DNA from 4 places in the Actinoplanes missouriensis 431 genome. Region 3 is predicted to be linked to each of the others. Evidence: riboswitches for the same ligand, from Rfam matches in the RefSeq annotation. Region 3 holds a riboswitch; each other region holds the start of a gene.
The links. A riboswitch is a leader RNA that binds a small molecule or an ion and turns the genes downstream of it on or off. The one in region 3 is predicted to bind cyclic di-AMP.
Positions count from the first base shown of each region.

Region 1 (4,571 bases), 1.2 Mb from region 3:
CTGGAGGGCGTCACGCTGGCCGGCTCACCGGTCGTGCTGTGGCTCGAGGCGCTCGCGTGGAGCGTGGTCGTGGGTATCGGCGGATTCACCTACTTCTGGCGCGGAGAGAAGGGCTACGGCCGTGGCTGACAACGAACTCATCCCCACCGTCGTCGCTGACGACGCCCACATCATCTACAAGGTGTTCGGCTCGGCCGCTCCGGGCACGGGCAGCCCGCTCGCCAGCTTCAAGCGCATGGTCACCGGTACGAAATCGGCGAATGTGCGCGAGGTGCACGCCGTCAAAGGTGTGAGCTTCACCGCGTACCGGGGTGAGGCGATCGGTCTGATCGGCAGCAACGGCTCGGGCAAGTCGACCCTGCTGCGCGCGGTCGCGGGTCTGCTCCCGGTGGCCAAGGGCGCGATCTACGCGGCCGGCCAGCCCTCCCTGCTCGGCGTGAACGCGGCCCTGATGAACGAGCTCCCCGGCGATCGCAACGTCGAGCTGGGCTGCCTCGCGATGGGCATGTCACCGGCCGAGGTGAAGGAGAAGAAGGACGGGATCATCGAGTTCTCCGGCATCAACGAGCGCGGCGACTTCTCGTCGCTGCCGATGCGGACCTACTCGTCCGGCATGGCCGCCCGTCTGAAGTTCTCGATCGCCGCCGCGAAGCAGCACGACGTGCTGCTGATCGACGAGGCGCTGGCGACGGGTGACGCCAAGTTCCGCCGCCGGAGCGAGGCGCGGGTGCGTGAGCTGCGCGCCGAGGCCGGCACGGTCTTCCTGGTCAGCCACAGTGAGCAGTCGATCCGGGACACCTGCGACAGGTGCATCTGGCTGGAGTCCGGCCTGATCCGGGCGGACGGCCCCACCGACGAGGTGATGCGGGAGTACGAGTCCTACATGCGCAAGTAGGACCCGTACCCCCGAGGGGTTTTGATCTTTAGCGGACCGAGAGATGCACGTGGTTGGTGTGGTCGCTGGAGGGGTCGCCGCCCGCTCCGCTGTACGACTTCCAGCCACTGCTCGGCAGCCAGATCCGGCGGTACCAGATCACGTAGAGCACGTCGAGCGCGTCCGCGTTGTTGATGAAGTAGTTCGCCAGGTTGGTGCCGTAGGTCTTGCTGGCACCCGTGGCGTCCCCGCCGAAGCCGTTCTTGTCGGCCGCGAAGTCGCAGGCCCGGCCCTTCGGGTGCTCACCGCTGTTCTGCTCGCGGAAGCAGTGCACGTACCGGGTGAACCCGTCCTTCTGGGCCTGCTTCAGCGCGTGCAGGGTGCGCGGGGTGAGGCAGCCGCTGCTGGTCGGGTCCTTCTCGGTGCAGCCGGACCCTGAGCCGCTCGGCGCCGGATCGGCCTTGGCGCTGCCACCGCCGTCACTCGACGACGACGCGTCGGCGCCCTGGTTCGCCTTCTTCAGCGCGGTCTCGGCCTGCAGCTTCTTCTTCGCCATCACGTTGACCTGCTTCTGCTGGTCCTTGATGGTGGCGTCGAGGGTGAGCTTGGCCTTGCGCCGGGAGTCGAGGGTCGTCTTGAGCTCCTCGATCGCGGCGTTCTGATCGGCCGCGACGGTCGACAGGATCATGGTCCGGTCGATGAAGCTGCCGGTGTCGCTCGCGTTGACGAGCGCGCTCATCCCGCCCATCCGGCCCGACGTGTATGCCTGGGAGGCGATCTCGTCGAGGGCCGCCTGCTGGGGGCCGACCTGGGCGTCCAGCTTCTTGAGCTCCGCCGTCAGCTCGGTCTGCTTCTTCTTGGAGGACTTGAGCTTCGCCTTCGCCTCCACGTAACCGCGAGAGGCGTCCTCCAGCTGCTCGACGAGAGACTTGGAGCCGCCCTCGCCGTCGTCACCGTTGTCACCGGGAGCGGCGGTGGCCGGTGACGCCACGACCGCCAGCCCGCACACGGCGAGGAGCAGCCCCATCACGGCCGCCAATCGCCGCGCAGTCTTTCGCTGCACAAGGAATCCTTCCGTCGGCCGCCGACCGAGTTAGCTGACGGGTTCGGGACGGAAGCAATCCCTACCACCTTCAAAAGGCGGATTCACCCCGAGGAAATATGGTTCCCCGGCTCGCCGCGAGGGCGATTAGGCGGCGGTCCCCGGGTGGGAACCGGAACCGACCATACCCACTCAATCAACAGATCGACAGTTCTCGTACGTTCCGCGATTACCCGGACACGCGAGGTGATTTGATTACGGAAAGTCGCTGCCTGGTAACAGTTTTGGCCGTCTCGCCGCCCTGATACCGCGCCATTCCTCGGGTAAACTCGTCGCCGGTCCTGCCAGGACGGCACCGCCCCCGAGGAGCCGGCAGGCCGCCGCCTAATCACCGTGAGGTGAGCCGGGGAACCAAGTCAGTGGGGTGAGTCCGCCTTCGGGCGGTAGGGATTGCTTCCGTCCCGAACCCGTCAGCTAACTCGGTCGGCGGTGACTAGGAAGGAACTGTTGATGACCGCAAGTCCCCGCCGGTGGCTGATGCTTGCCCTGGCACCACTGGTGGCTACGACGTTGTTCGTGGCGCCGGTGACCCCTGCCTCCGCCGAGCCGAACGGTTCGTCCGCGACCGCGGAGGAAGAGGACGACGACGCCAACCTCTCCGACGTCATCGAGGCGGCCAACCGGCGCTACGTCTCGGCCAAGGCTGCCGTGACGAAGTCCACAAAGGCCCAGGCGAAGCTGAACGTCGAGATCAAGGCCGCGGAGACCCGGCGCGACAAGCTCATCCCCGAGGTGAACTCGATCGCCCGCGAGCAGTACGTGACGGGCAACCTGAGCGCCGTCGGCTTCCTGCTCGGTGCGAACTCGTCGAACGACTTCCTGCACAAGGCGATCTCCCTGGAGGAGATCAACAAGCTGCACGACGAGAAACTGCACGAGCTGAACGAGGCGATCGCCACGGTCGCCGAGAGCAAGGCGAAACTCGACGCCGAGGTCAAGGCGCAGAAGAAGAACGCCTCGCTCATGAAGAAGCAGAAGGACTCCGCGGAGAAAGCCCTGCAACTGGTGGGCGGCAATGCCCTCACCGAGGGCTTCGTGGTGGCGAAATCCCCGCAGGCCGACCCGGCCCCGCGGAACTCCAGCGGCGGTTTCTCGCCGGAGGGTTGCAACCAGAAGGACCCGACGACGAACGGCTGCATCACCAAGCGCACGCTGCACATGTACAAAGAGGTCAAGAAGGCCGGCTTCGACATGTTCGTCGGCTGCCACCGTGACGGCGGGCCGTTCGAGCACCCCAAGGGCCGGGCCTGTGACTGGTCGCTGCAGAAGAGCGGATTCTCGTCGGCGCACAACGACAAGATGATGAAGTACGGCAACGACCTCATGGCGTTCCTGGTGCGTAACGCCGACGAGCTCGGGATCTACTACGTCATCTGGTACAAGAAGATCTGGTTCCCGGCGTCGGGCTGGAAGGCGTACCACGGCGTCAGTGACCACACCGACCACGTGCACGTCTCCCTGCTCTAGGGAACGCCTCAGGCATCGGAAAAGCCCCCGTCCTCACGCTGAGGACGGGGGCTTTTCTCGTTGCCTCAGTGCACCGCGCGGCGCACCGGCGCCCGCCCGTGCGGCTGGGACGGCGCGGACCCCACCGGAGGAGCCGGCGGGATCGGCATGGTCACCGGGCGCACCTGGGTGACCTCGGTCTCCTTGCCGTGGTGCACGAGCGTCAGCCGGGCCGAACCGCCACCGTTGCGCAGCGAGTAGGTCACCTCGTCCGCCGTCACGTTCACCCGCAGCCGCAGACCGCGCCAGAGCAGCGAGAACTCCAGGTTGTTGATCCGGCTGGGCAGGCGCGGCGCGAAGCTCAGCTGCCCGTTGAAGTCCCGCATGCCGCCGAGACCGGCGACCAGCGAGATCCAGGTACCGGCCAGCGACGCCACGTGCACGCCGTCCCGGGCGTTCTGGTGCAGGTCGTGCAGGTCCATCAGGGCGGCCTCGCCCAGGTAGTCGTGGGCCAGCTCCAGATGACCGGTCTCGGCCGCGAGAACCGCCTGGATGCACGCGGACAGCGACGAGTCACGGACGGTCCGGGCGTCGTAGTACGCGAAGTTGCGCGCTTTCTCCTCCGGCGTGAACGCGTCGCCCCGGATGTACATCGCCATGACCAGGTCGGCCTGCTTGATGACCTGCTTGCGGTACAGATCGAAGTACGGGAAGTTGAGCAGCAGCGGGTAGCCCTCGGGTGGGGTGTTCTCGAAGTCCCACTCCTGCAGCCGGGTGAAGCCCTCGCACTGCTGGTGGACGCCGAGCTCCTTGTCGTACGGGATGTGCACCGCGGCCGCCGCATCCCGCCAGGACGCCGCCTCCTCGTCGTCCACCCCGAGCTTGCGAGCCAGGTCCGGGTGCCGCTTGCAGGCCTCGACCGCGGTCATCAGGTTCTGCTGCGCCATCAGGTTGGTGTAGATGTTGTCGTTCACCACGGCGGTGTACTCGTCCGGACCCGTCACGCCGTCGATGTGGAAGCGCCCGTGCCGGTCGTGGTGACCCAGCGAGCGCCACAACCGGGCGGTCTCGACGAGCAGCTCCAGGCCGACCTCACGCTCGAAGTCGTAGTCACCGGTGGCCTGCACGTACCGCCGGACCGCGTCGGCG
Region 1 is NC_017093.1:422,499-427,069, reverse strand. Features, by position in the region: gene AMIS_RS02050 (ABC transporter permease) at 1-129, shown strand, start outside; gene AMIS_RS02045 (ABC transporter ATP-binding protein) at 122-895, shown strand; gene AMIS_RS02040 (coiled-coil domain-containing protein) at 924-1,937, opposite strand; cyclic di-AMP (ydaO/yuaA leader) riboswitch at 1,941-2,080, opposite strand; cyclic di-AMP (ydaO/yuaA leader) riboswitch at 2,288-2,420, shown strand; gene AMIS_RS02035 (coiled-coil domain-containing protein) at 2,427-3,443, shown strand; gene AMIS_RS02030 (glycoside hydrolase family 65 protein) at 3,509-4,571, opposite strand, start outside.
Region 1: linked by a shared signal. The riboswitch ahead of AMIS_RS02035 (coiled-coil domain-containing protein) and the one ahead of AMIS_RS07625 (C40 family peptidase) in region 3 are both predicted to bind cyclic di-AMP.

Region 2 (4,571 bases), 3.7 Mb from region 3:
GGCCGAGGAAGGAGACCTCGAGGCGCTTCTTCACGTCCGCCATGCCGCCGACGTCGGCGAGGGTGATCGTGGCGCTCTCCACGTCGAAGATGCGGTCCTGGTGCCCCTGGATCGGGTCCGGCTCGCCGGTGCGAGTGAACCGGGGCGGGACGACGTCGCCGAACTGCTGCTCCATGGCCGACCAGTCGACGCCGGTGGGCTGCTGCACCGGCGGGGACTGTGCCGGCTGAGGCTGTGCCGGCTGAGGCTGTGCCGGCTCGGACGGTCCGGCCGGCTGCGGGGCCGGACTCGGCGGCGACGGGGTTCCGAGCGCCCGGCCCATCAGCTGCTGGGCGGTGACGTTGCCCGGCTCGCGGGCGAGCACCTGAGCGGCGTGCCCGATCGCCTCCGCGCCGCGGTCCGCCGCCACCAGCAGCTCGGCCAGGTGCAGGCGCAGCGGGAGGTCGTCGGGGCGGGCCTGCACCGCGGCGGTGAGGCTGTCGATCAAGGGGTCGCTCATGACAGGCGATTATGCCCCGGCCGGGTGAGGCGGTGCCCGGTACTGCCCCGGACCGGCGTAGCGAGGACGGCTCGGTGAGGCCGGTCACGGGGAAGGGACGTACCCATGAAAAAAGACCGCCCGGGAAAGGGCGGTCTTTCCTCAGCGGTTTCTAGCCCGGCCGGCGATATCCCGCGATGGGGCCGCGGTCGATCGTCGCCATCCGCACGTGGTCGCCCGTGTGCGGCGCGTGCACCACCTTGCCGCCGCCGATGTAGATGGCGACGTGGTGCACATCGGAGTAGTAGAAGACCAGGTCACCCGGCTTCAACTCGCTCCGGCTGACCGGCGTGGTCGAGCCGTACTGGTCTTTCGTGTAGTGCTCGAGGTGCACACCCACAGCCGCCCACGCCTCCTGCGTCAGGCCCGAGCAGTCGTAACTGTTCGGACCGTTGGAGCCGAAGACGTAGGGTTTGCCGATCAGGTCGCACGCCCGCTGGGCCGCGCGACCGCCCTTGTCGTTGGTGTAGGTGACCGGGCAGGGGCCGGTGCGCAGCGCGCCGTCGTCGACGTTCGCCTTGCCGTAGGCCGCGATCCGGAGCTCCTGGAGCTCCTTGATCTCTTTCTCGATCGCCTTCTTCTTCGACGCCAGGTCCTTGTCCCGGGCGCCGATCTCGTCGGCGAGCTGATCCACCTTCGCCTTGTCACCCGCGTACTTGTCGCGGAGCTGCGCCACGTGCTCGATCGACTCGGTCTGGTGCTGGGCGAGCTGGTCGAGCAGCGCGAGCTTCTCGGTCAGCGACGTCGGCGAACCACTGATGACCATCGCGTTGAACGCGTTCGGCGGGCCCTGCATGTACGCGTCCACGGCCATGCCCCGGACCTGGGCCATGGCGACATCCACCTTCACCTGCAGTGGCTTGAGCGTCTTCGCAAGCGTTGTCTGCTGCTTGCGCAGCTTCTTCAGCTTGGTGTGCACCGAGTTGTACTCCTCGATGACGGGCTCGAGATTGTTCCACTGCTCGTCGATCTTCTTCTCGACGCTTGCCGGCGTGGGCTCGGCATGGGCAACGGCGGGACCAGTGAGAACGATTCCGGCCGCGGCCATTACGCAGAGCAAACCGCGTAAGAGGCCTTTCCGTTTCACTTAGGTGCGTTGTCCTTTCTTCCCATCGAAACCGCCGACCGGGTTAGCTGACGGGTTCGGGCGGGAAGCTGCCCGGCCGCCCGGAAAGGAGCGGCTTCACCCCGGGACTACCTGGGTCCCCGGCACGCCTCGTCCCGCGATCGGGGCCTCGGCGTTTAGGCGGCGGAACGGCAGATCGGCCGGGTGGACGATTGGGGGGCTACCGAACCGGGGACCACCGTACCGGGCACGGAACGCCGAAGAAAAGGTCGCCCGCGTGGCGAAACCGTGCGCACCATTCCCCTTACGCAGCGTGGCTAAAATGGCCACGCATTGATCGCTCTCCCGAGCCAGGGCACCACCAAGATCACTGTGGGTAGCACCAAGAGGCCCGCCGCCGCGGCGCTCGCGGCGATCGTCAGCGACCGGCTCTCCGGCAGATCGAGGCGCGCCACGCGACGCCGCCGGGTCTCCCCCGCCGCCCCCTCGGCGAGCGGCAGCGCGTCGGCGAGACGACCCAGCGCGGCCCGCAGCGGCGCCGGCCCGGTGCGGCGCCGCGCGGCATCGTCGGCCACCATCTCCAGCAGCAGGTGTACGGCGTCGAGCGGCACCCGGCTGCGCAGCAGTTTCGGGACCGCCTGATAGAAGGCGGTGAACGACTCCATCACCAGCTCGTGCCGGTGTCGCAGGTGAGCGCGCTCGTGCGCCAGCACCGCGTCCACCTGCTCGCGGTCGAGGACCTGCAGCACCGCGTCGCTGAGCACCACACGCGGCTCGCGGCCGGGCACGCAGTACGCCATCGGCAGCGCGCCGTCGAGGATCCGCACCTCGCCGCCCTTGATGTCGTCGCGGCGCTCCACCCGGTCCAGCAGGTCCACCAGGGTCCGGTGCCGGTCACGCCGGGCGCGGGCCCGGGAGGTCACCTTGGCGAGCGAGATGAGCAGCCGGATCACGATGGTCGCGGCGATGGCGAGCGACAGGACGAGCGCGACCACGGTCTCCGGGTGACGCGCGCCGGCCGCGCGGGTCACCTCCTCCGGGGCGGCGAGCACCACCCCGAGCGCGCAGAGCACCGAGGTCAGGGTGAGCGCCTGCCAGAGCAGGACGCCGGCGACGGGGGCCCGGTCGGGCCACGCCGCCTTCGCCAGGATGCCCGGCACGATCAGCGAGAGGGTCAGACCGAGCCCGCCGAGCAGGAGCGCGGTCACGGTTTCCGGTCGGCTGCCGCTTTGAGCGCCGCGGCCAGGGCCTCCGGCGGGAGCTGGCCCATGAAGTACGCCAGGGCGGCGTCCCGGTCCGGGGTGGCGCTGAGCGCGTCGAACATCAGGCCGGCGGTCATCTCCTCGCGGGTCTGCGCCGGGGCGTAGCGGTAGGCGCGGTCCGCTTTCTGCTGGGTGACCAGGCCTTTCTTGGCGAGCCGGTCGAGCACGGTCATCACCGTCGTGTACGCCAGGTCGCGGTCCCGGCTGAGCAGCTCGTGCACCTGGCGGACGGTCAGCGGCTCGCGGGCGTCCCAGAGCTTCGTCATCACCTCGCGCTCGAGGTCCCCCATAGCCATGCTTCGAGCTTACCCCCTCCTACTTCAGCTTGTCGTACTACGCGACGTAGTATCTACTACGAAGCGTCGTACTACGTTGGGGGAACCCGTGGACGTGCTTGACCTGACCCGGCTGCAGTTCGCGGTCGTCACGATCTACCACTACCTGTTCGTGCCGCTGTCGATCTGCCTCGCGGCGACCGCGGCCGGGCTGCAGCTCGCCTGGATGCGGACGTCGCGGGAGAAATACCTGCACCTGACGAAGTTCGTCGGCAAGCTGCTGATCGCCACCTTCGCCGTCGGCGTGGTCACCGGCCTGGTCCAGGAGTTCCAGTTCGGGCTCGGCTGGAGCGCGTTCGCCCGCTTCTACGGCGACGTCTTCGGCCCCACCCTCGCCATCGAGGGGATGCTCGCGTTCTTCCTGGAGGCGACGTTCCTGGCGCTCTGGTACTTCGGCTGGGACCGGCTGCCGCGCCGCCTGCACGCCGCCACGATCGTCATCGTCGCGGTGGGGACGCTGCTGTCGGCGTACATCATCCTGGCCGCCAACTCGTTCATGCAGAACCCGGTGGCGTACGCCCTGGACCCCTCCACCGGGCGGGCACACCTGACCAGCTTCACCGAGCTGCTCACCAACGAGGTCGTGCTTGCCGCGTTCCCGCACACCATGGCCGGCGCCGCGATGGCCGGCGGCGGGCTGCTGCTCGCCATCGGGGTGTGGCGTCTCCCGGCGGACCGCGCGTTCGCGACCCTCTCCCGGCTCGGTGCCTGGATCATGCTGGTCGGCGGGCTCGGGACGGTGATCAGCGGTGACCACCTCGGCAAGGTGATGACGGCCGTGCAGCCGATGAAGATGGCGGCCGCGGAGGCGCTCTACGAGACGACCACCGGCGCGCCGTTCTCCATCTTCGCGATCGGGGAGCTCGGGCACGACCGGCCGTTCTTCAGCATCGAGGTGCCGAAGCTGCTCTCCTTCCTCGGCACCGGCTCGTTCAACGGGACTGTCCAGGGCATCGACGACCTGCAGGCCGCGTACGTCGCGCAGTACGGGCCGGGCAGCTACGTGCCGATGATCCCGGTGGCGTTCTGGACATTCCGGCTGATGATGGGCGCGGGCATCCTGGCGATGGCGGTGGCCGCGTTCCACCTCTGGTCCTTCTACGCGTTCCGGGTCCGCTTCCTGCCCGCGTTCCTGCAGCCGGGACGCGGCACGCCGGCCCTGATGCGGCGCTTCATCTGGCTCGCGCCGCTGCTGCCCGCAGCCGCCAACACGTTCGGCTGGATCTTCACCGAGACCGCCCGGCAGCCCTGGCTCGCCTTCGGCATCTCCAAGGTCTCCGACGGCATCTCGCCCGGGCTGACCAGCGCCGAGGTGATCGCCTCGCTGGCCGGATTCACGCTCGTCTACGGACTGCTGGCGATCGTCTGGT
Region 2 is NC_017093.1:5,299,065-5,303,635, forward strand. Features, by position in the region: gene AMIS_RS24580 (AAA family ATPase) at 1-499, opposite strand, end outside; gene AMIS_RS24585 (C40 family peptidase) at 651-1,586, opposite strand; cyclic di-AMP (ydaO/yuaA leader) riboswitch at 1,643-1,789, opposite strand; gene AMIS_RS24590 (M56 family metallopeptidase) at 1,922-2,812, opposite strand; gene AMIS_RS24595 (BlaI/MecI/CopY family transcriptional regulator) at 2,809-3,162, opposite strand; gene AMIS_RS24600 (cytochrome ubiquinol oxidase subunit I) at 3,251-4,571, shown strand, end outside.
Region 2: linked by a shared signal. The riboswitch ahead of AMIS_RS24585 (C40 family peptidase) and the one ahead of AMIS_RS07625 (C40 family peptidase) in region 3 are both predicted to bind cyclic di-AMP.

Region 3 (4,571 bases):
CCTCGACACGGGTGCTCGCCCCGATCACCACGAGGTCGCGGCCGAGACTCGCGTACTCCCGCAAGTGCGCCGGGATGGTCACCCGGCCCTGCTTGTCGGGCACCTCGTCGTGCGCGCTGGCGAAGAACACCCGGCTGTAAGCCCGGGCGGCCTTGTTCGTCACCGGCGCCTCACGGAGCTGACCGGCGATGCGCTGGAACTCCGGCATCGGGAACACGTACAGACAGCGCTCCTGCCCCTTCGTGATCACGACACCTCCCGCCAGCTCATCACGGAACTTCGCCGGGAGGATCAACCGGCCCTTCTCGTCCAGGCGCGGGGTGTGCGTGCCGAGGAACATCGGCCAACCCCCCTTGCCGTGGCGTCGCGCTCCTTCGCGGTGGAGCGGTCCCGCCTGTCAACTCGGGCCGGCAGTCCCGGTTCGTTTCCTCGGTCCTGCCACTGCGCCCCACTCTACTCCACTTCCCTCCACCTGCAACCCGAATGGAGCCGCTCGCGAGGCCTTTTCGCGGACGTATTGCCTGTTCAACGGTGGTGCCCCCAAGTGGAGGGCCAAGCCATGATCGACGGAGTCTCGTTTCCGACATCGCCCCCAGCAGGTCCGATAACTCCCTGTTCAAACTGTGGGAGCCCGCCCTTGACCGCAATCGTGGAGCAAAGTGGAGCCCCCGGGTGGAGCAGAAGGGAGCCCTCCCCCGCGAGCCGTAGCTCACGCAGGCATCCCGCCGCCCCGAGCCGTAGCCCACGCAGGCATCCCGCCGCCCGGCCCTGCGAGCCGTAGCTCACACAGGCGACAAGCCCTTGATCACAGGCCTGGTCTACGGCTCGGGGACGCGAGCCGTAGCTCACATAGGCAACAGGGCCTTGATCACAGGCCTCAGCTACGGCTCGGCCCCGCGGCGACCACGATCCACCTCCGCCGGTCGCCCAGCCGGCCCGGCGTCCGCACTCGCGCTCCGCACTCGGAACTCCGCGCTCGGCACTCCGCGCTCGGCACTCCGCGCTCGGCAGTCCGCACTCCGGCGCTCGGCAGTCCGCACTCCGGCGCTCGGCAGTCCGCACTCCGCACTCCGCCTCCGCGTTCCGCACGTCGGGGCGGCCGCGGAGCGTGCCCACGCACCGGTAGCAGAACTCGCCGGACGGCTCGGACCGGACGCCCCGGTCGCGCGGCTTCTCGGGGACGGCTCATCTGCGGTCGGGGGCGGCGTCGCCCGTACCCGGAAGAAGAAACGCCTGTGGGGCGTGACCCCATCGATCGGGCCACACCCCACAGGCGTGATCACGGCTACGGCGCCACCACGCCGCGTGCCGGTCTTTCCTTACTTACTGGAGACGAAACACTTACTGGAGACGAAACCAAGCACGTCAGGCAACGAGGCGCCGGACCACGTAGTTCTTGTTCCAGATCTTGTGCTTGCCGACCCGGGCGCCGGTGTGCGGCGAGTCGTAGATGTAGCCGTTGCCGGCGTAGATGCCGGCGTGGTAACCGTACGACCCGTTGCGGAAGACGATCAGGTCACCGACCTGCTTCTTGCTCTTGCTGACGCTCTTGCCGTACTTCTGCTGCGAGTTCGCCTTGTGCGGCAGCGACTTGCCGGCTGCCTTCTTGTAGACGTACTTGGTGTAGCCCGAGCAGTCGAAGCGCTTGGGGCCCGACGCGCCGTACTTGTACAGGGCGCCCTTGTGCTTCTTCGCCTCAGCGAGGATCTTCGCGCCACTCGTCTTGACAGTGATCTTCGTCTTGCCGGTGGACGCGCTGCTGAAGCCGGAGCCCGTGAAGAGGGTCCGGATGTAGTACGTGTTCTTGGGGGCGTACTTGAGGGTGACCGTCCCGTTCTGGTTCTTGACGGTCTCGGTGTCCCACGTCCGCCATTTGCCGCCGACGAGGCCCTGGAGCCGGACCGTGCCCTTGGCGATCTTGCCGGTACGCGGGTCGATGACCTTGGCGGTCACCTTGAGGGTGGAGCCCCACTTCAGGCTCCGGGTGCTGGCCTTGGCGGTCAGCTTGGGCTTGACCTTCGCGGCGGCCTGCGTCGCGACGGCTGCCTTGACAGCGACCGGAGCGGCAGCCGCGGGGGACGCGGCGACCAACTGCCCGGCGCAGAGGCAGAGACCCAGAGACAGTGCGACAGTGCCGGCGCCGCGAGACACGCGGCTGCCACGGCGCGAACTGAGTTCGTGCACGGTAGAGATATCCCTCCGGCACGCCTGCGAGGTTAGCTGTCGGGTTCGGGCGGGAAGGTGTGCCCGGTCGCTAGGCGACTTCACCCCGAGGCCGGTGTGGAGCTGAACCGGCCGGATATGGGTCCCCCGTCCCTGCCCCCTGATGCCTTGTTTGTGGTTCCGGTCCTGCGGTGGTCGCACCGTCCAGCTCGGGGCAGGGCTCGGCGTGGGCCGGGCTGGTGCGAGCCGGGAGGCGGTCGCACCCGGCCCAACCTTGGTACCTGACCTTCCGCGTGATCGTTAGGGCCGAAAATGTCACTCACAGTAATTGGCACACATGTTGGTGTCCGGTTTGTTACCGCCCGGAGACAAATGCCATTACTCATCGGGGTCGACCGATCACGATCAGTCGAAGGTCACGGGTGAAACAGAACACACAATTCGTCAGCCGCCAACCCGGAACCTAGGTCAAAACGTCGAGAGCGGCACAAACGCAAGGCGCATGCGATCTTGACCGGACGGCAACTCGACGTAACCTTTCGGTCCGGTACCCTCGCTGGCGTGACGGACGGGAAGATGCCTCTTATCGCCAAGGTCGCGACCACTGCGTCGAAGACCGCCGCGGCGCTCTCCAGGGCTGCTGGACGCGGCGACGGCTCGGTCATCGGCGGGTGGATCGGCCTCAAGATCGACCCCGACCTGCTGGCCCACCTCTCGTCCGGCCGGGCTGTGGCGCTCGTCTCCGGGACGAACGGCAAGACCACCACGACGCGGCTCACCGCGGCGGCGGTCGGCGTGCTCGGCCGGGTCGCCACGAACTCCTTCGGCGCGAACATGCCGACCGGCCACACCTCCGCACTGGCGAAAGAGGGTCACACCCCGTTCGCCGTGCTGGAGGTCGACGAGCACTATCTGGCCCAGGTCATCGAGTCCACCCGCCCCAAGGTGGTGGCCCTGCTCAACCTCTCCCGCGACCAGCTGGACCGGGCGAAGGAGGTGGCGATGATGGCGCAGCTGTGGAAGACCGCGCTGGCCAGCCACCCCCACATCAAGGTCGTGGCGAACTCGGACGACCCGATGGTCGTCTGGGCCGCCAGCGGCAGCCCGCAGGTGACCTGGTTCAGCGCCGGCCAGCGCTGGCTCGACGACTCGTTCGTCTGCCCGGAGAGCGGCCACCCGATCGAGCGGGCCAACGGCGACTGGTGGTGCACCGGCTGCCCGCTGCGCCGGCCCCGCGCGCACTGGTCGGTCGAGGACGAGGGCGTGATCGACCCGCGCGGTGACTGGCACATGGTGAAACTGCAGCTCCCGGGCAAGGTGAACATCGGCAACGCGGCCACCGCGCTCGCCGTCGCCGCCGAGTTCGGGGTGCGCCCCATCGAGGCTCTCCCCCGGCTCTCCCGGGTGGCCTCGATCGCCGGGCGGTACGCGCAGGTCGACCGGGACGGCCGCAACATCCGGCTGCTCCTCGCCAAGAACCCGGCCAGCTGGCTGGAGGCGTTCGACATGGCGGAACAGGCGCCGACACTGCTCTCCATCAACGCCCGTGACCCCGACGGTTTCGACACCTCGTGGCTCTACGACGTCGACTTCTCGCCCCTGCGCAACCGCCCGGTGCTGATCACCGGTGACCGTGCGTACGACCTGGCCGTCCGGCTCCAGGTGAACCAGGTGCCGTTCCGGCACGTACAGAGATTCGACGAGGCCCTGGCCGCGGTGCCCCCCGGCCGCCTCGAAGTGATCGCCAATTACACGGCGTTCCAGGACATCCGAGCGGAGTTGGACCGTGTCAACTGAGAGCCTCCGGATCGTGTGGATCTACCCCGATCTGCTGTCGACCTACGGCGACCGGGGCAACCTGCTGATCCTGGCCCACCGGGCAGCCGCGCGGGGCATCCCGGTGGAGACCTACGAGGTCCGCTCCGACCAGCAGATGCCGACCTCGGCCGACATCTATCTGATCGGTGGCGGCGAGGACGGCCCGCAGGCACTCGCCGCGCAGCGCCTGCTCACCGACGGCGGCGTGCACCGGGCCGTCAACCAGGGCGCCGCCGTCCTGGCGATCTGTGCCGGTTATCAACTGTTCGGGCACTCTTTCTTCGCAAAAGGGGCGAAGTGCTCGGGTCTCGGTCTGCTCGACATAACCTCGGACCGGGGTGTCACCCGGGCGGTCGGAGAGCTGCGCGGTGACATCGACACGCGCCTCGGGCTGCCCCCGCTGACCGGCTTCGAGAACCACGGCGGGCGCACCCACCTCGGTGCGCACGCGGCCCCGCTCGCCCGGGTCACCGCCGGCGTCGGCAACGACGGCCAGACCGAGGGCGCGTGGGCCGGCAAGATCCTCGGGACGTATTCGCACGGCCCGGCGCTGGCTCGCAACCCAGCTATAGCCGATCTGCTACTGCGCT
Region 3 is NC_017093.1:1,625,038-1,629,608, reverse strand. Features, by position in the region: gene mraZ (division/cell wall cluster transcriptional repressor MraZ) at 1-340, opposite strand, end outside; gene AMIS_RS07625 (C40 family peptidase) at 1,366-2,151, opposite strand; cyclic di-AMP (ydaO/yuaA leader) riboswitch at 2,191-2,341, opposite strand; gene AMIS_RS07620 (MurT ligase domain-containing protein) at 2,740-3,960, shown strand; gene AMIS_RS07615 (type 1 glutamine amidotransferase) at 3,950-4,571, shown strand, end outside.

Region 4 (4,571 bases), 3.3 Mb from region 3:
CCCGATACGATGCAACTCGCTGCGCAGCCGGCGCACCGCCCGCGTCCGCTCCGGCTCGGCGCCGGTCCGGGCCGCCGCCGCCTCGTCGATCACCACCTGGTACTCGGCGGCGCGCGCCTCCCGCATCGCCGCGGCGATCTGCTGCTCCTGGGCCATGGTGGACGGCGCGGCCAGCCACACCGTCGCCGTGCCCCCGGCCTCGACGACCTCCTCGGCGGTCCAGTCGAACTGCTCCCGGGTCCGCGCGTCCGCCGGCAACGCCACCAGCCCGTCGCCGAGCCGCGCCACACCGAGGCGCTCGAGCTTGCGCCACACCGCGATCCGCGGGCGCGACGGCTCCCGCGGCATCCGGTACGCCAGCAACACCCAGCGCCCCGGCCCGTCGTCACCCGCGACAGTCCCCATGACCGACCACCTCCCGGCAGGGCCATGTAACCATGGTTACCGCAGGCGTTCAACACCGGGACGCCGACCCGGACGGTTCACGGCGTCAGGCTCGCCCTCGGGATCATCACGGGCGGTTCCGCGGAGCCGCGCGGCGGGTCGGGCGTGCCGGCGTCGTGCCAGAGGGCCGCGGCCAGGACCAGGGCGGCCACGCCGATCACCACGCGCAGCGGGCGCTCCGGGGTGCGCCGCACCAGCGCCGGCCCGATCCAGCTGCCGATCAGGCAGCCTGCGGCCAGCACCCCGGCCGCCGTCCAGTGGACCGGCGCGAGCAGCGTGTAGAGGATCGCGGCGGCGACGGTGGAGAAGCCGAGCACCACGGTCTTCACCGCGTTCGTGACGGCGAGCGGCTCGACTGCCGCCACCGAGAGCGCGGCCAGCATCATCACGCCGGCGCCCGCGCCGAAGTAGCCGCCGTAGACCGCGATCAGAAACACCGCGAGACCCAGGGGCGGCCGTACGCCGGGACGGACGTACCAGGCGCGCAGCGGCTCCCGGAACAGCAGCATCAGCCCGCCGGCCGCGATCAGGCCGGGCACCACCCGTTCGAACGCGGACGACGGCGTCCCCATCAGCAGCAGCGCGCCCGCGGTGCCGCCGGTCACCCCGGCCACGCCGTGCCGGGCGATCCGGCGCCCCTGCCCGTGCAGCTCCACACGGGAACCGGCGGCCGCGCCGAACGCGGTGGAGAGCAGCGCGACGGTGTTGGTGACGTTCGCGGCCACCGGCGGGATGCCTGCCGACAGCAGGGCCGGGTAGGTGACCACGGACGCCAGCCCGCCCATCGACCCGGTGAGACCGCCGCCGATGCCGCCGAGGAAGAGCAGGACGGCATGGGTGAGGGTCACAGAGCCTGAGCGTAAGGGACCGCCGCGATCGTGACGAGTCGGCGCTGACCCGCCACGACCGCGGCGGCCGCTCGGTCAGCGCAGGCGGAGCCGCTGACCCGGGAAGATCCGGCTCGGGCTGTCGAGCCGGTCCTTGTTGAGCTTGAAGAGGGTGCGCCAGCCGCCCTTGACCTTGTGCTTCTTCGCGATCGAGGCGAGCGTGTCGCCGGAACGCACCACGTAGGTGCCCTTCTTCGAGACGGTCGCCTTCTTCGACGCCGGCGACTTCCCGGACGACGCCTTTTTGTAGACGCCCGCCTTCTTGCCGCACACCGGCCAAGGCTTCAGGCCGCGCTTCTTGTGGAGCTTCGTCGCGACCTTGATCTGCTCGGCCTTCGTGGCCCGGTCCGCGGTCGGGGCGTACTTGCCGCCCCCGTTCGCCCTCCACGTGCTGCGGCTGAACTGCAAGCCACCGTAGTACCCGTTCCCGGTGTTGATGTGCCACCGGCCACCGGACTCGCATCGCGCGAGGACGTCCCAGTTGACCTGCCGGGCCGCTGACGCGGGGCTCGCCGGGGCGAGAAGCACACCGGCTCCGGTGATGCCCGCGGTCACCAGACCGAGGGCAAGGCGCGTTCGTCTACCGATCCGAGACATGGATGATCCTCCACGCCTGCGAGGTGAGCTGTCGGGTTCGGACAGAGGTGCCCGGCCGTCGTCATGCGGCTTCACCCCAAGGCGCGGTCATGCGGCGCCGGAAATCGTGGGTCCCCCGCTCCTGCCTCTCCCATCGAGTCCCCGGACGGCGGCAGGATTCGGCGGACCGCCCGTGGTGCCCGCATCGCGGGACGGCCCGACGGTAACCACGCCACCGGGGCGGAGACCAAGCTCGAACCGTCCAATAGTGACGTTCTTCACGCTATTTGCCCGATTTGATCTTGTCGCTGCCCCGGAATGGCGGGCATTCCCGATTTCCGAGGTCCGTCGCATTCGGCAGAGACGAAAAATGCCCGGCCGGGCAATACCGGACCGGGCGAAAAGGGGAATTTCGGATCAGTTCGCGAGCAGGACGGCGGCGATCGCGAGGACCGCCGGAACGGTCTGCACGAACAGGATCCGGCGGCTCGCCGTGGCCGCGCCGAAGACACCGGCGACGGCCACGCACCCGAGGAAGAACAGCTTCGCGGCGAACCCGGTGTCCCCGCCCGCGATCAGCCCCCAGACCAGCCCAGCGGCGAGGAAGCCGTTGTAGAGACCCTGGTTGGCGCCGAGCACCTTGGTCTCCCGCGCGAACTCCTCGGTCAGCCCGAACGCCGCGCGCCCCCGCGGCCGCGTCCACAGGAACATCTCCAGGACCAGGATGTACACGTGGATCAGCGCGACCAGCGCCACCAGCAGGTTCGCCAAGATCATCATGGCGACACCCTAACCTGAGACGGAGCTGCGTATTCTGTCCGCCATGAGCATCGACGAGAAACCGGGCGAATCGGCGCGTACCTTCGGAGCAATCGCGATCGTCATCGGTCTCTTGATCGGCGCATTCGGCTTCCTCACCGACGGGGTGCCCCCGCGCGGCTATTATTTCGCGGGCCTGCTCGTGCTGGTCGGCAGCGCGGTGCGGATCGAGGCGGCCCTCAAACACCGCACCGATCCGGTACGGGCGGAGCACCAGCCCTGATCGACCGGTTCCCCGGTCAGTTCCCGGCCAGCAGGGACGCCAGGTCTTCCGGCCGCGAGAACATCGGCCAGTGGCCGGTCGGAAGCTCGCGGACCGTCCAGCTCTCGCCGCTCATCAGCGCGAACGCCGGAACCGTGGCGGCCAGCCCGCGTAACTGAGCAGCGGAGAACGAGCACAGGATCGCGGTCCGCGCCAGGCCACGCCACGCCTCGCCGTGCCGCACCGGTTCGGTGGCCGTGCCGACCGGCTGCGCCCGCCCGCGTTCCCGCACGATCGCCCAGTCGAAACCCTGCGCCGGCGCGGGCGCCTCGGCCGGGATCGGGATCATGCCATCCGGGGCGTCCGGCGCCGAACCGTCGAACTCGGCCTGGGACATGCCGTCCGGCAGCGGCCCGGTGTCCACGTAGACGAGGCGGGCCACCCGGTCCGGCAGCCGGTCCGCCGCCGCCGTGATCACCGCTCCGGCGTAGCTGTGGCCGACCAGGACCACGTCGCGCAGCCCATCCAGCAGTTCGGCGACCTGCTCGACGTGATCGGACGCCGTGATGCCCGGGTCCAGCGTGAGCGAGACCTGATGCACGTCGTGTCCCGCGGCGCGCAGCGGCGCCGCCACCGCGTCCCACGCCCAGCCGCCCAGCCAGAATCCCGGTACCAGCAGATATGTCGTCATGCGGAGAACACTAGGAGCAATACCGGGCAACTTCGGCCCGGTATACAGTATGGCGCATGCCACAGTCACTCGGTCGCGTTCTCGGCCTGCTCGAACTGCTGCAGGCCCACCCAGCGGGGCAGACCGTCGGGCAGCTCGCCGAGCGGCTCGGCGTCGACGAGCGGACCGTCCGGCGCTACGCGCTGCACCTCGCCGAGCTGGGCATCCCGGTCCAGGGACGCCGCGGGCGGTACGGCGGATACCACCTCGCCCCCGGGTACCGGCTGCCGCCGCTGATGCTCACCGACGACGAGGCCGTCGCCGTGCTGCTCGGCCTGGTCGCGGGCCGCCGGATCGGGCTGTCCACCGCGGCGGCGGCCGGGGAGACCGCGCTCGCGAAGATCCGGCGGGTGCTGCCGGCGGCGCTCCGGGCCCGCACCGACGCGGTGCTCGGCACCCTCGACTTCGCCGCCGGCCGTCCCGCGCCCGCCCCGGCGACCGCCACCGCCACGCTGCTCGCGCTGGCCGGGGCCGCCCACGACCGGCGGCCGGTCACCTTCGGCTACACCAAGCCGAGCCGCGAAACGCAATCCGCCGGCCGAACCCCATCGGCCGGCGAAACTCAACCGGCCGGCGAAACTCAACCGGGCGGTGGAACTCAACCGGCCGGCGGAACAACATCGGCCGGCGGAACCCGACCGGCCGGCGGGACCACACCCCGCGGCGAGCCGGAGCGGCGGCGGCTGGATCCCTACGGGCTGGTCTTCCACGGCGGCAGGTGGTTCGTCACCGGGCACGATCACGACCGGGGCGAGGTGCGGACGTTCCGGCTCGACCGGATCACGGCGGTCGAGGCCCTCGAGGGAAGCTTCGAGGTGCCGGCCGGGTTCGACCCCGCCGCCCGGGTCGCCGCCGGGCTGGCCACCGGCGCGTGGCGGCACGAGGTGTCGGTGCTGCTGGACACCACGGTGGA
Region 4 is NC_017093.1:4,923,387-4,927,957, forward strand. Features, by position in the region: gene AMIS_RS23075 (Chromate resistance protein ChrB) at 1-405, opposite strand, end outside; gene AMIS_RS23080 (sulfite exporter TauE/SafE family protein) at 483-1,292, opposite strand; gene AMIS_RS23085 (LysM peptidoglycan-binding domain-containing protein) at 1,368-1,886, opposite strand; cyclic di-AMP (ydaO/yuaA leader) riboswitch at 1,927-2,102, opposite strand; gene AMIS_RS23090 (DUF1304 domain-containing protein) at 2,325-2,687, opposite strand; gene AMIS_RS23095 (hypothetical protein) at 2,731-2,949, shown strand; gene AMIS_RS23100 (alpha/beta fold hydrolase) at 2,966-3,619, opposite strand; gene AMIS_RS23105 (helix-turn-helix transcriptional regulator) at 3,676-4,571, shown strand, end outside.
Region 4: linked by a shared signal. The riboswitch ahead of AMIS_RS23085 (LysM peptidoglycan-binding domain-containing protein) and the one ahead of AMIS_RS07625 (C40 family peptidase) in region 3 are both predicted to bind cyclic di-AMP.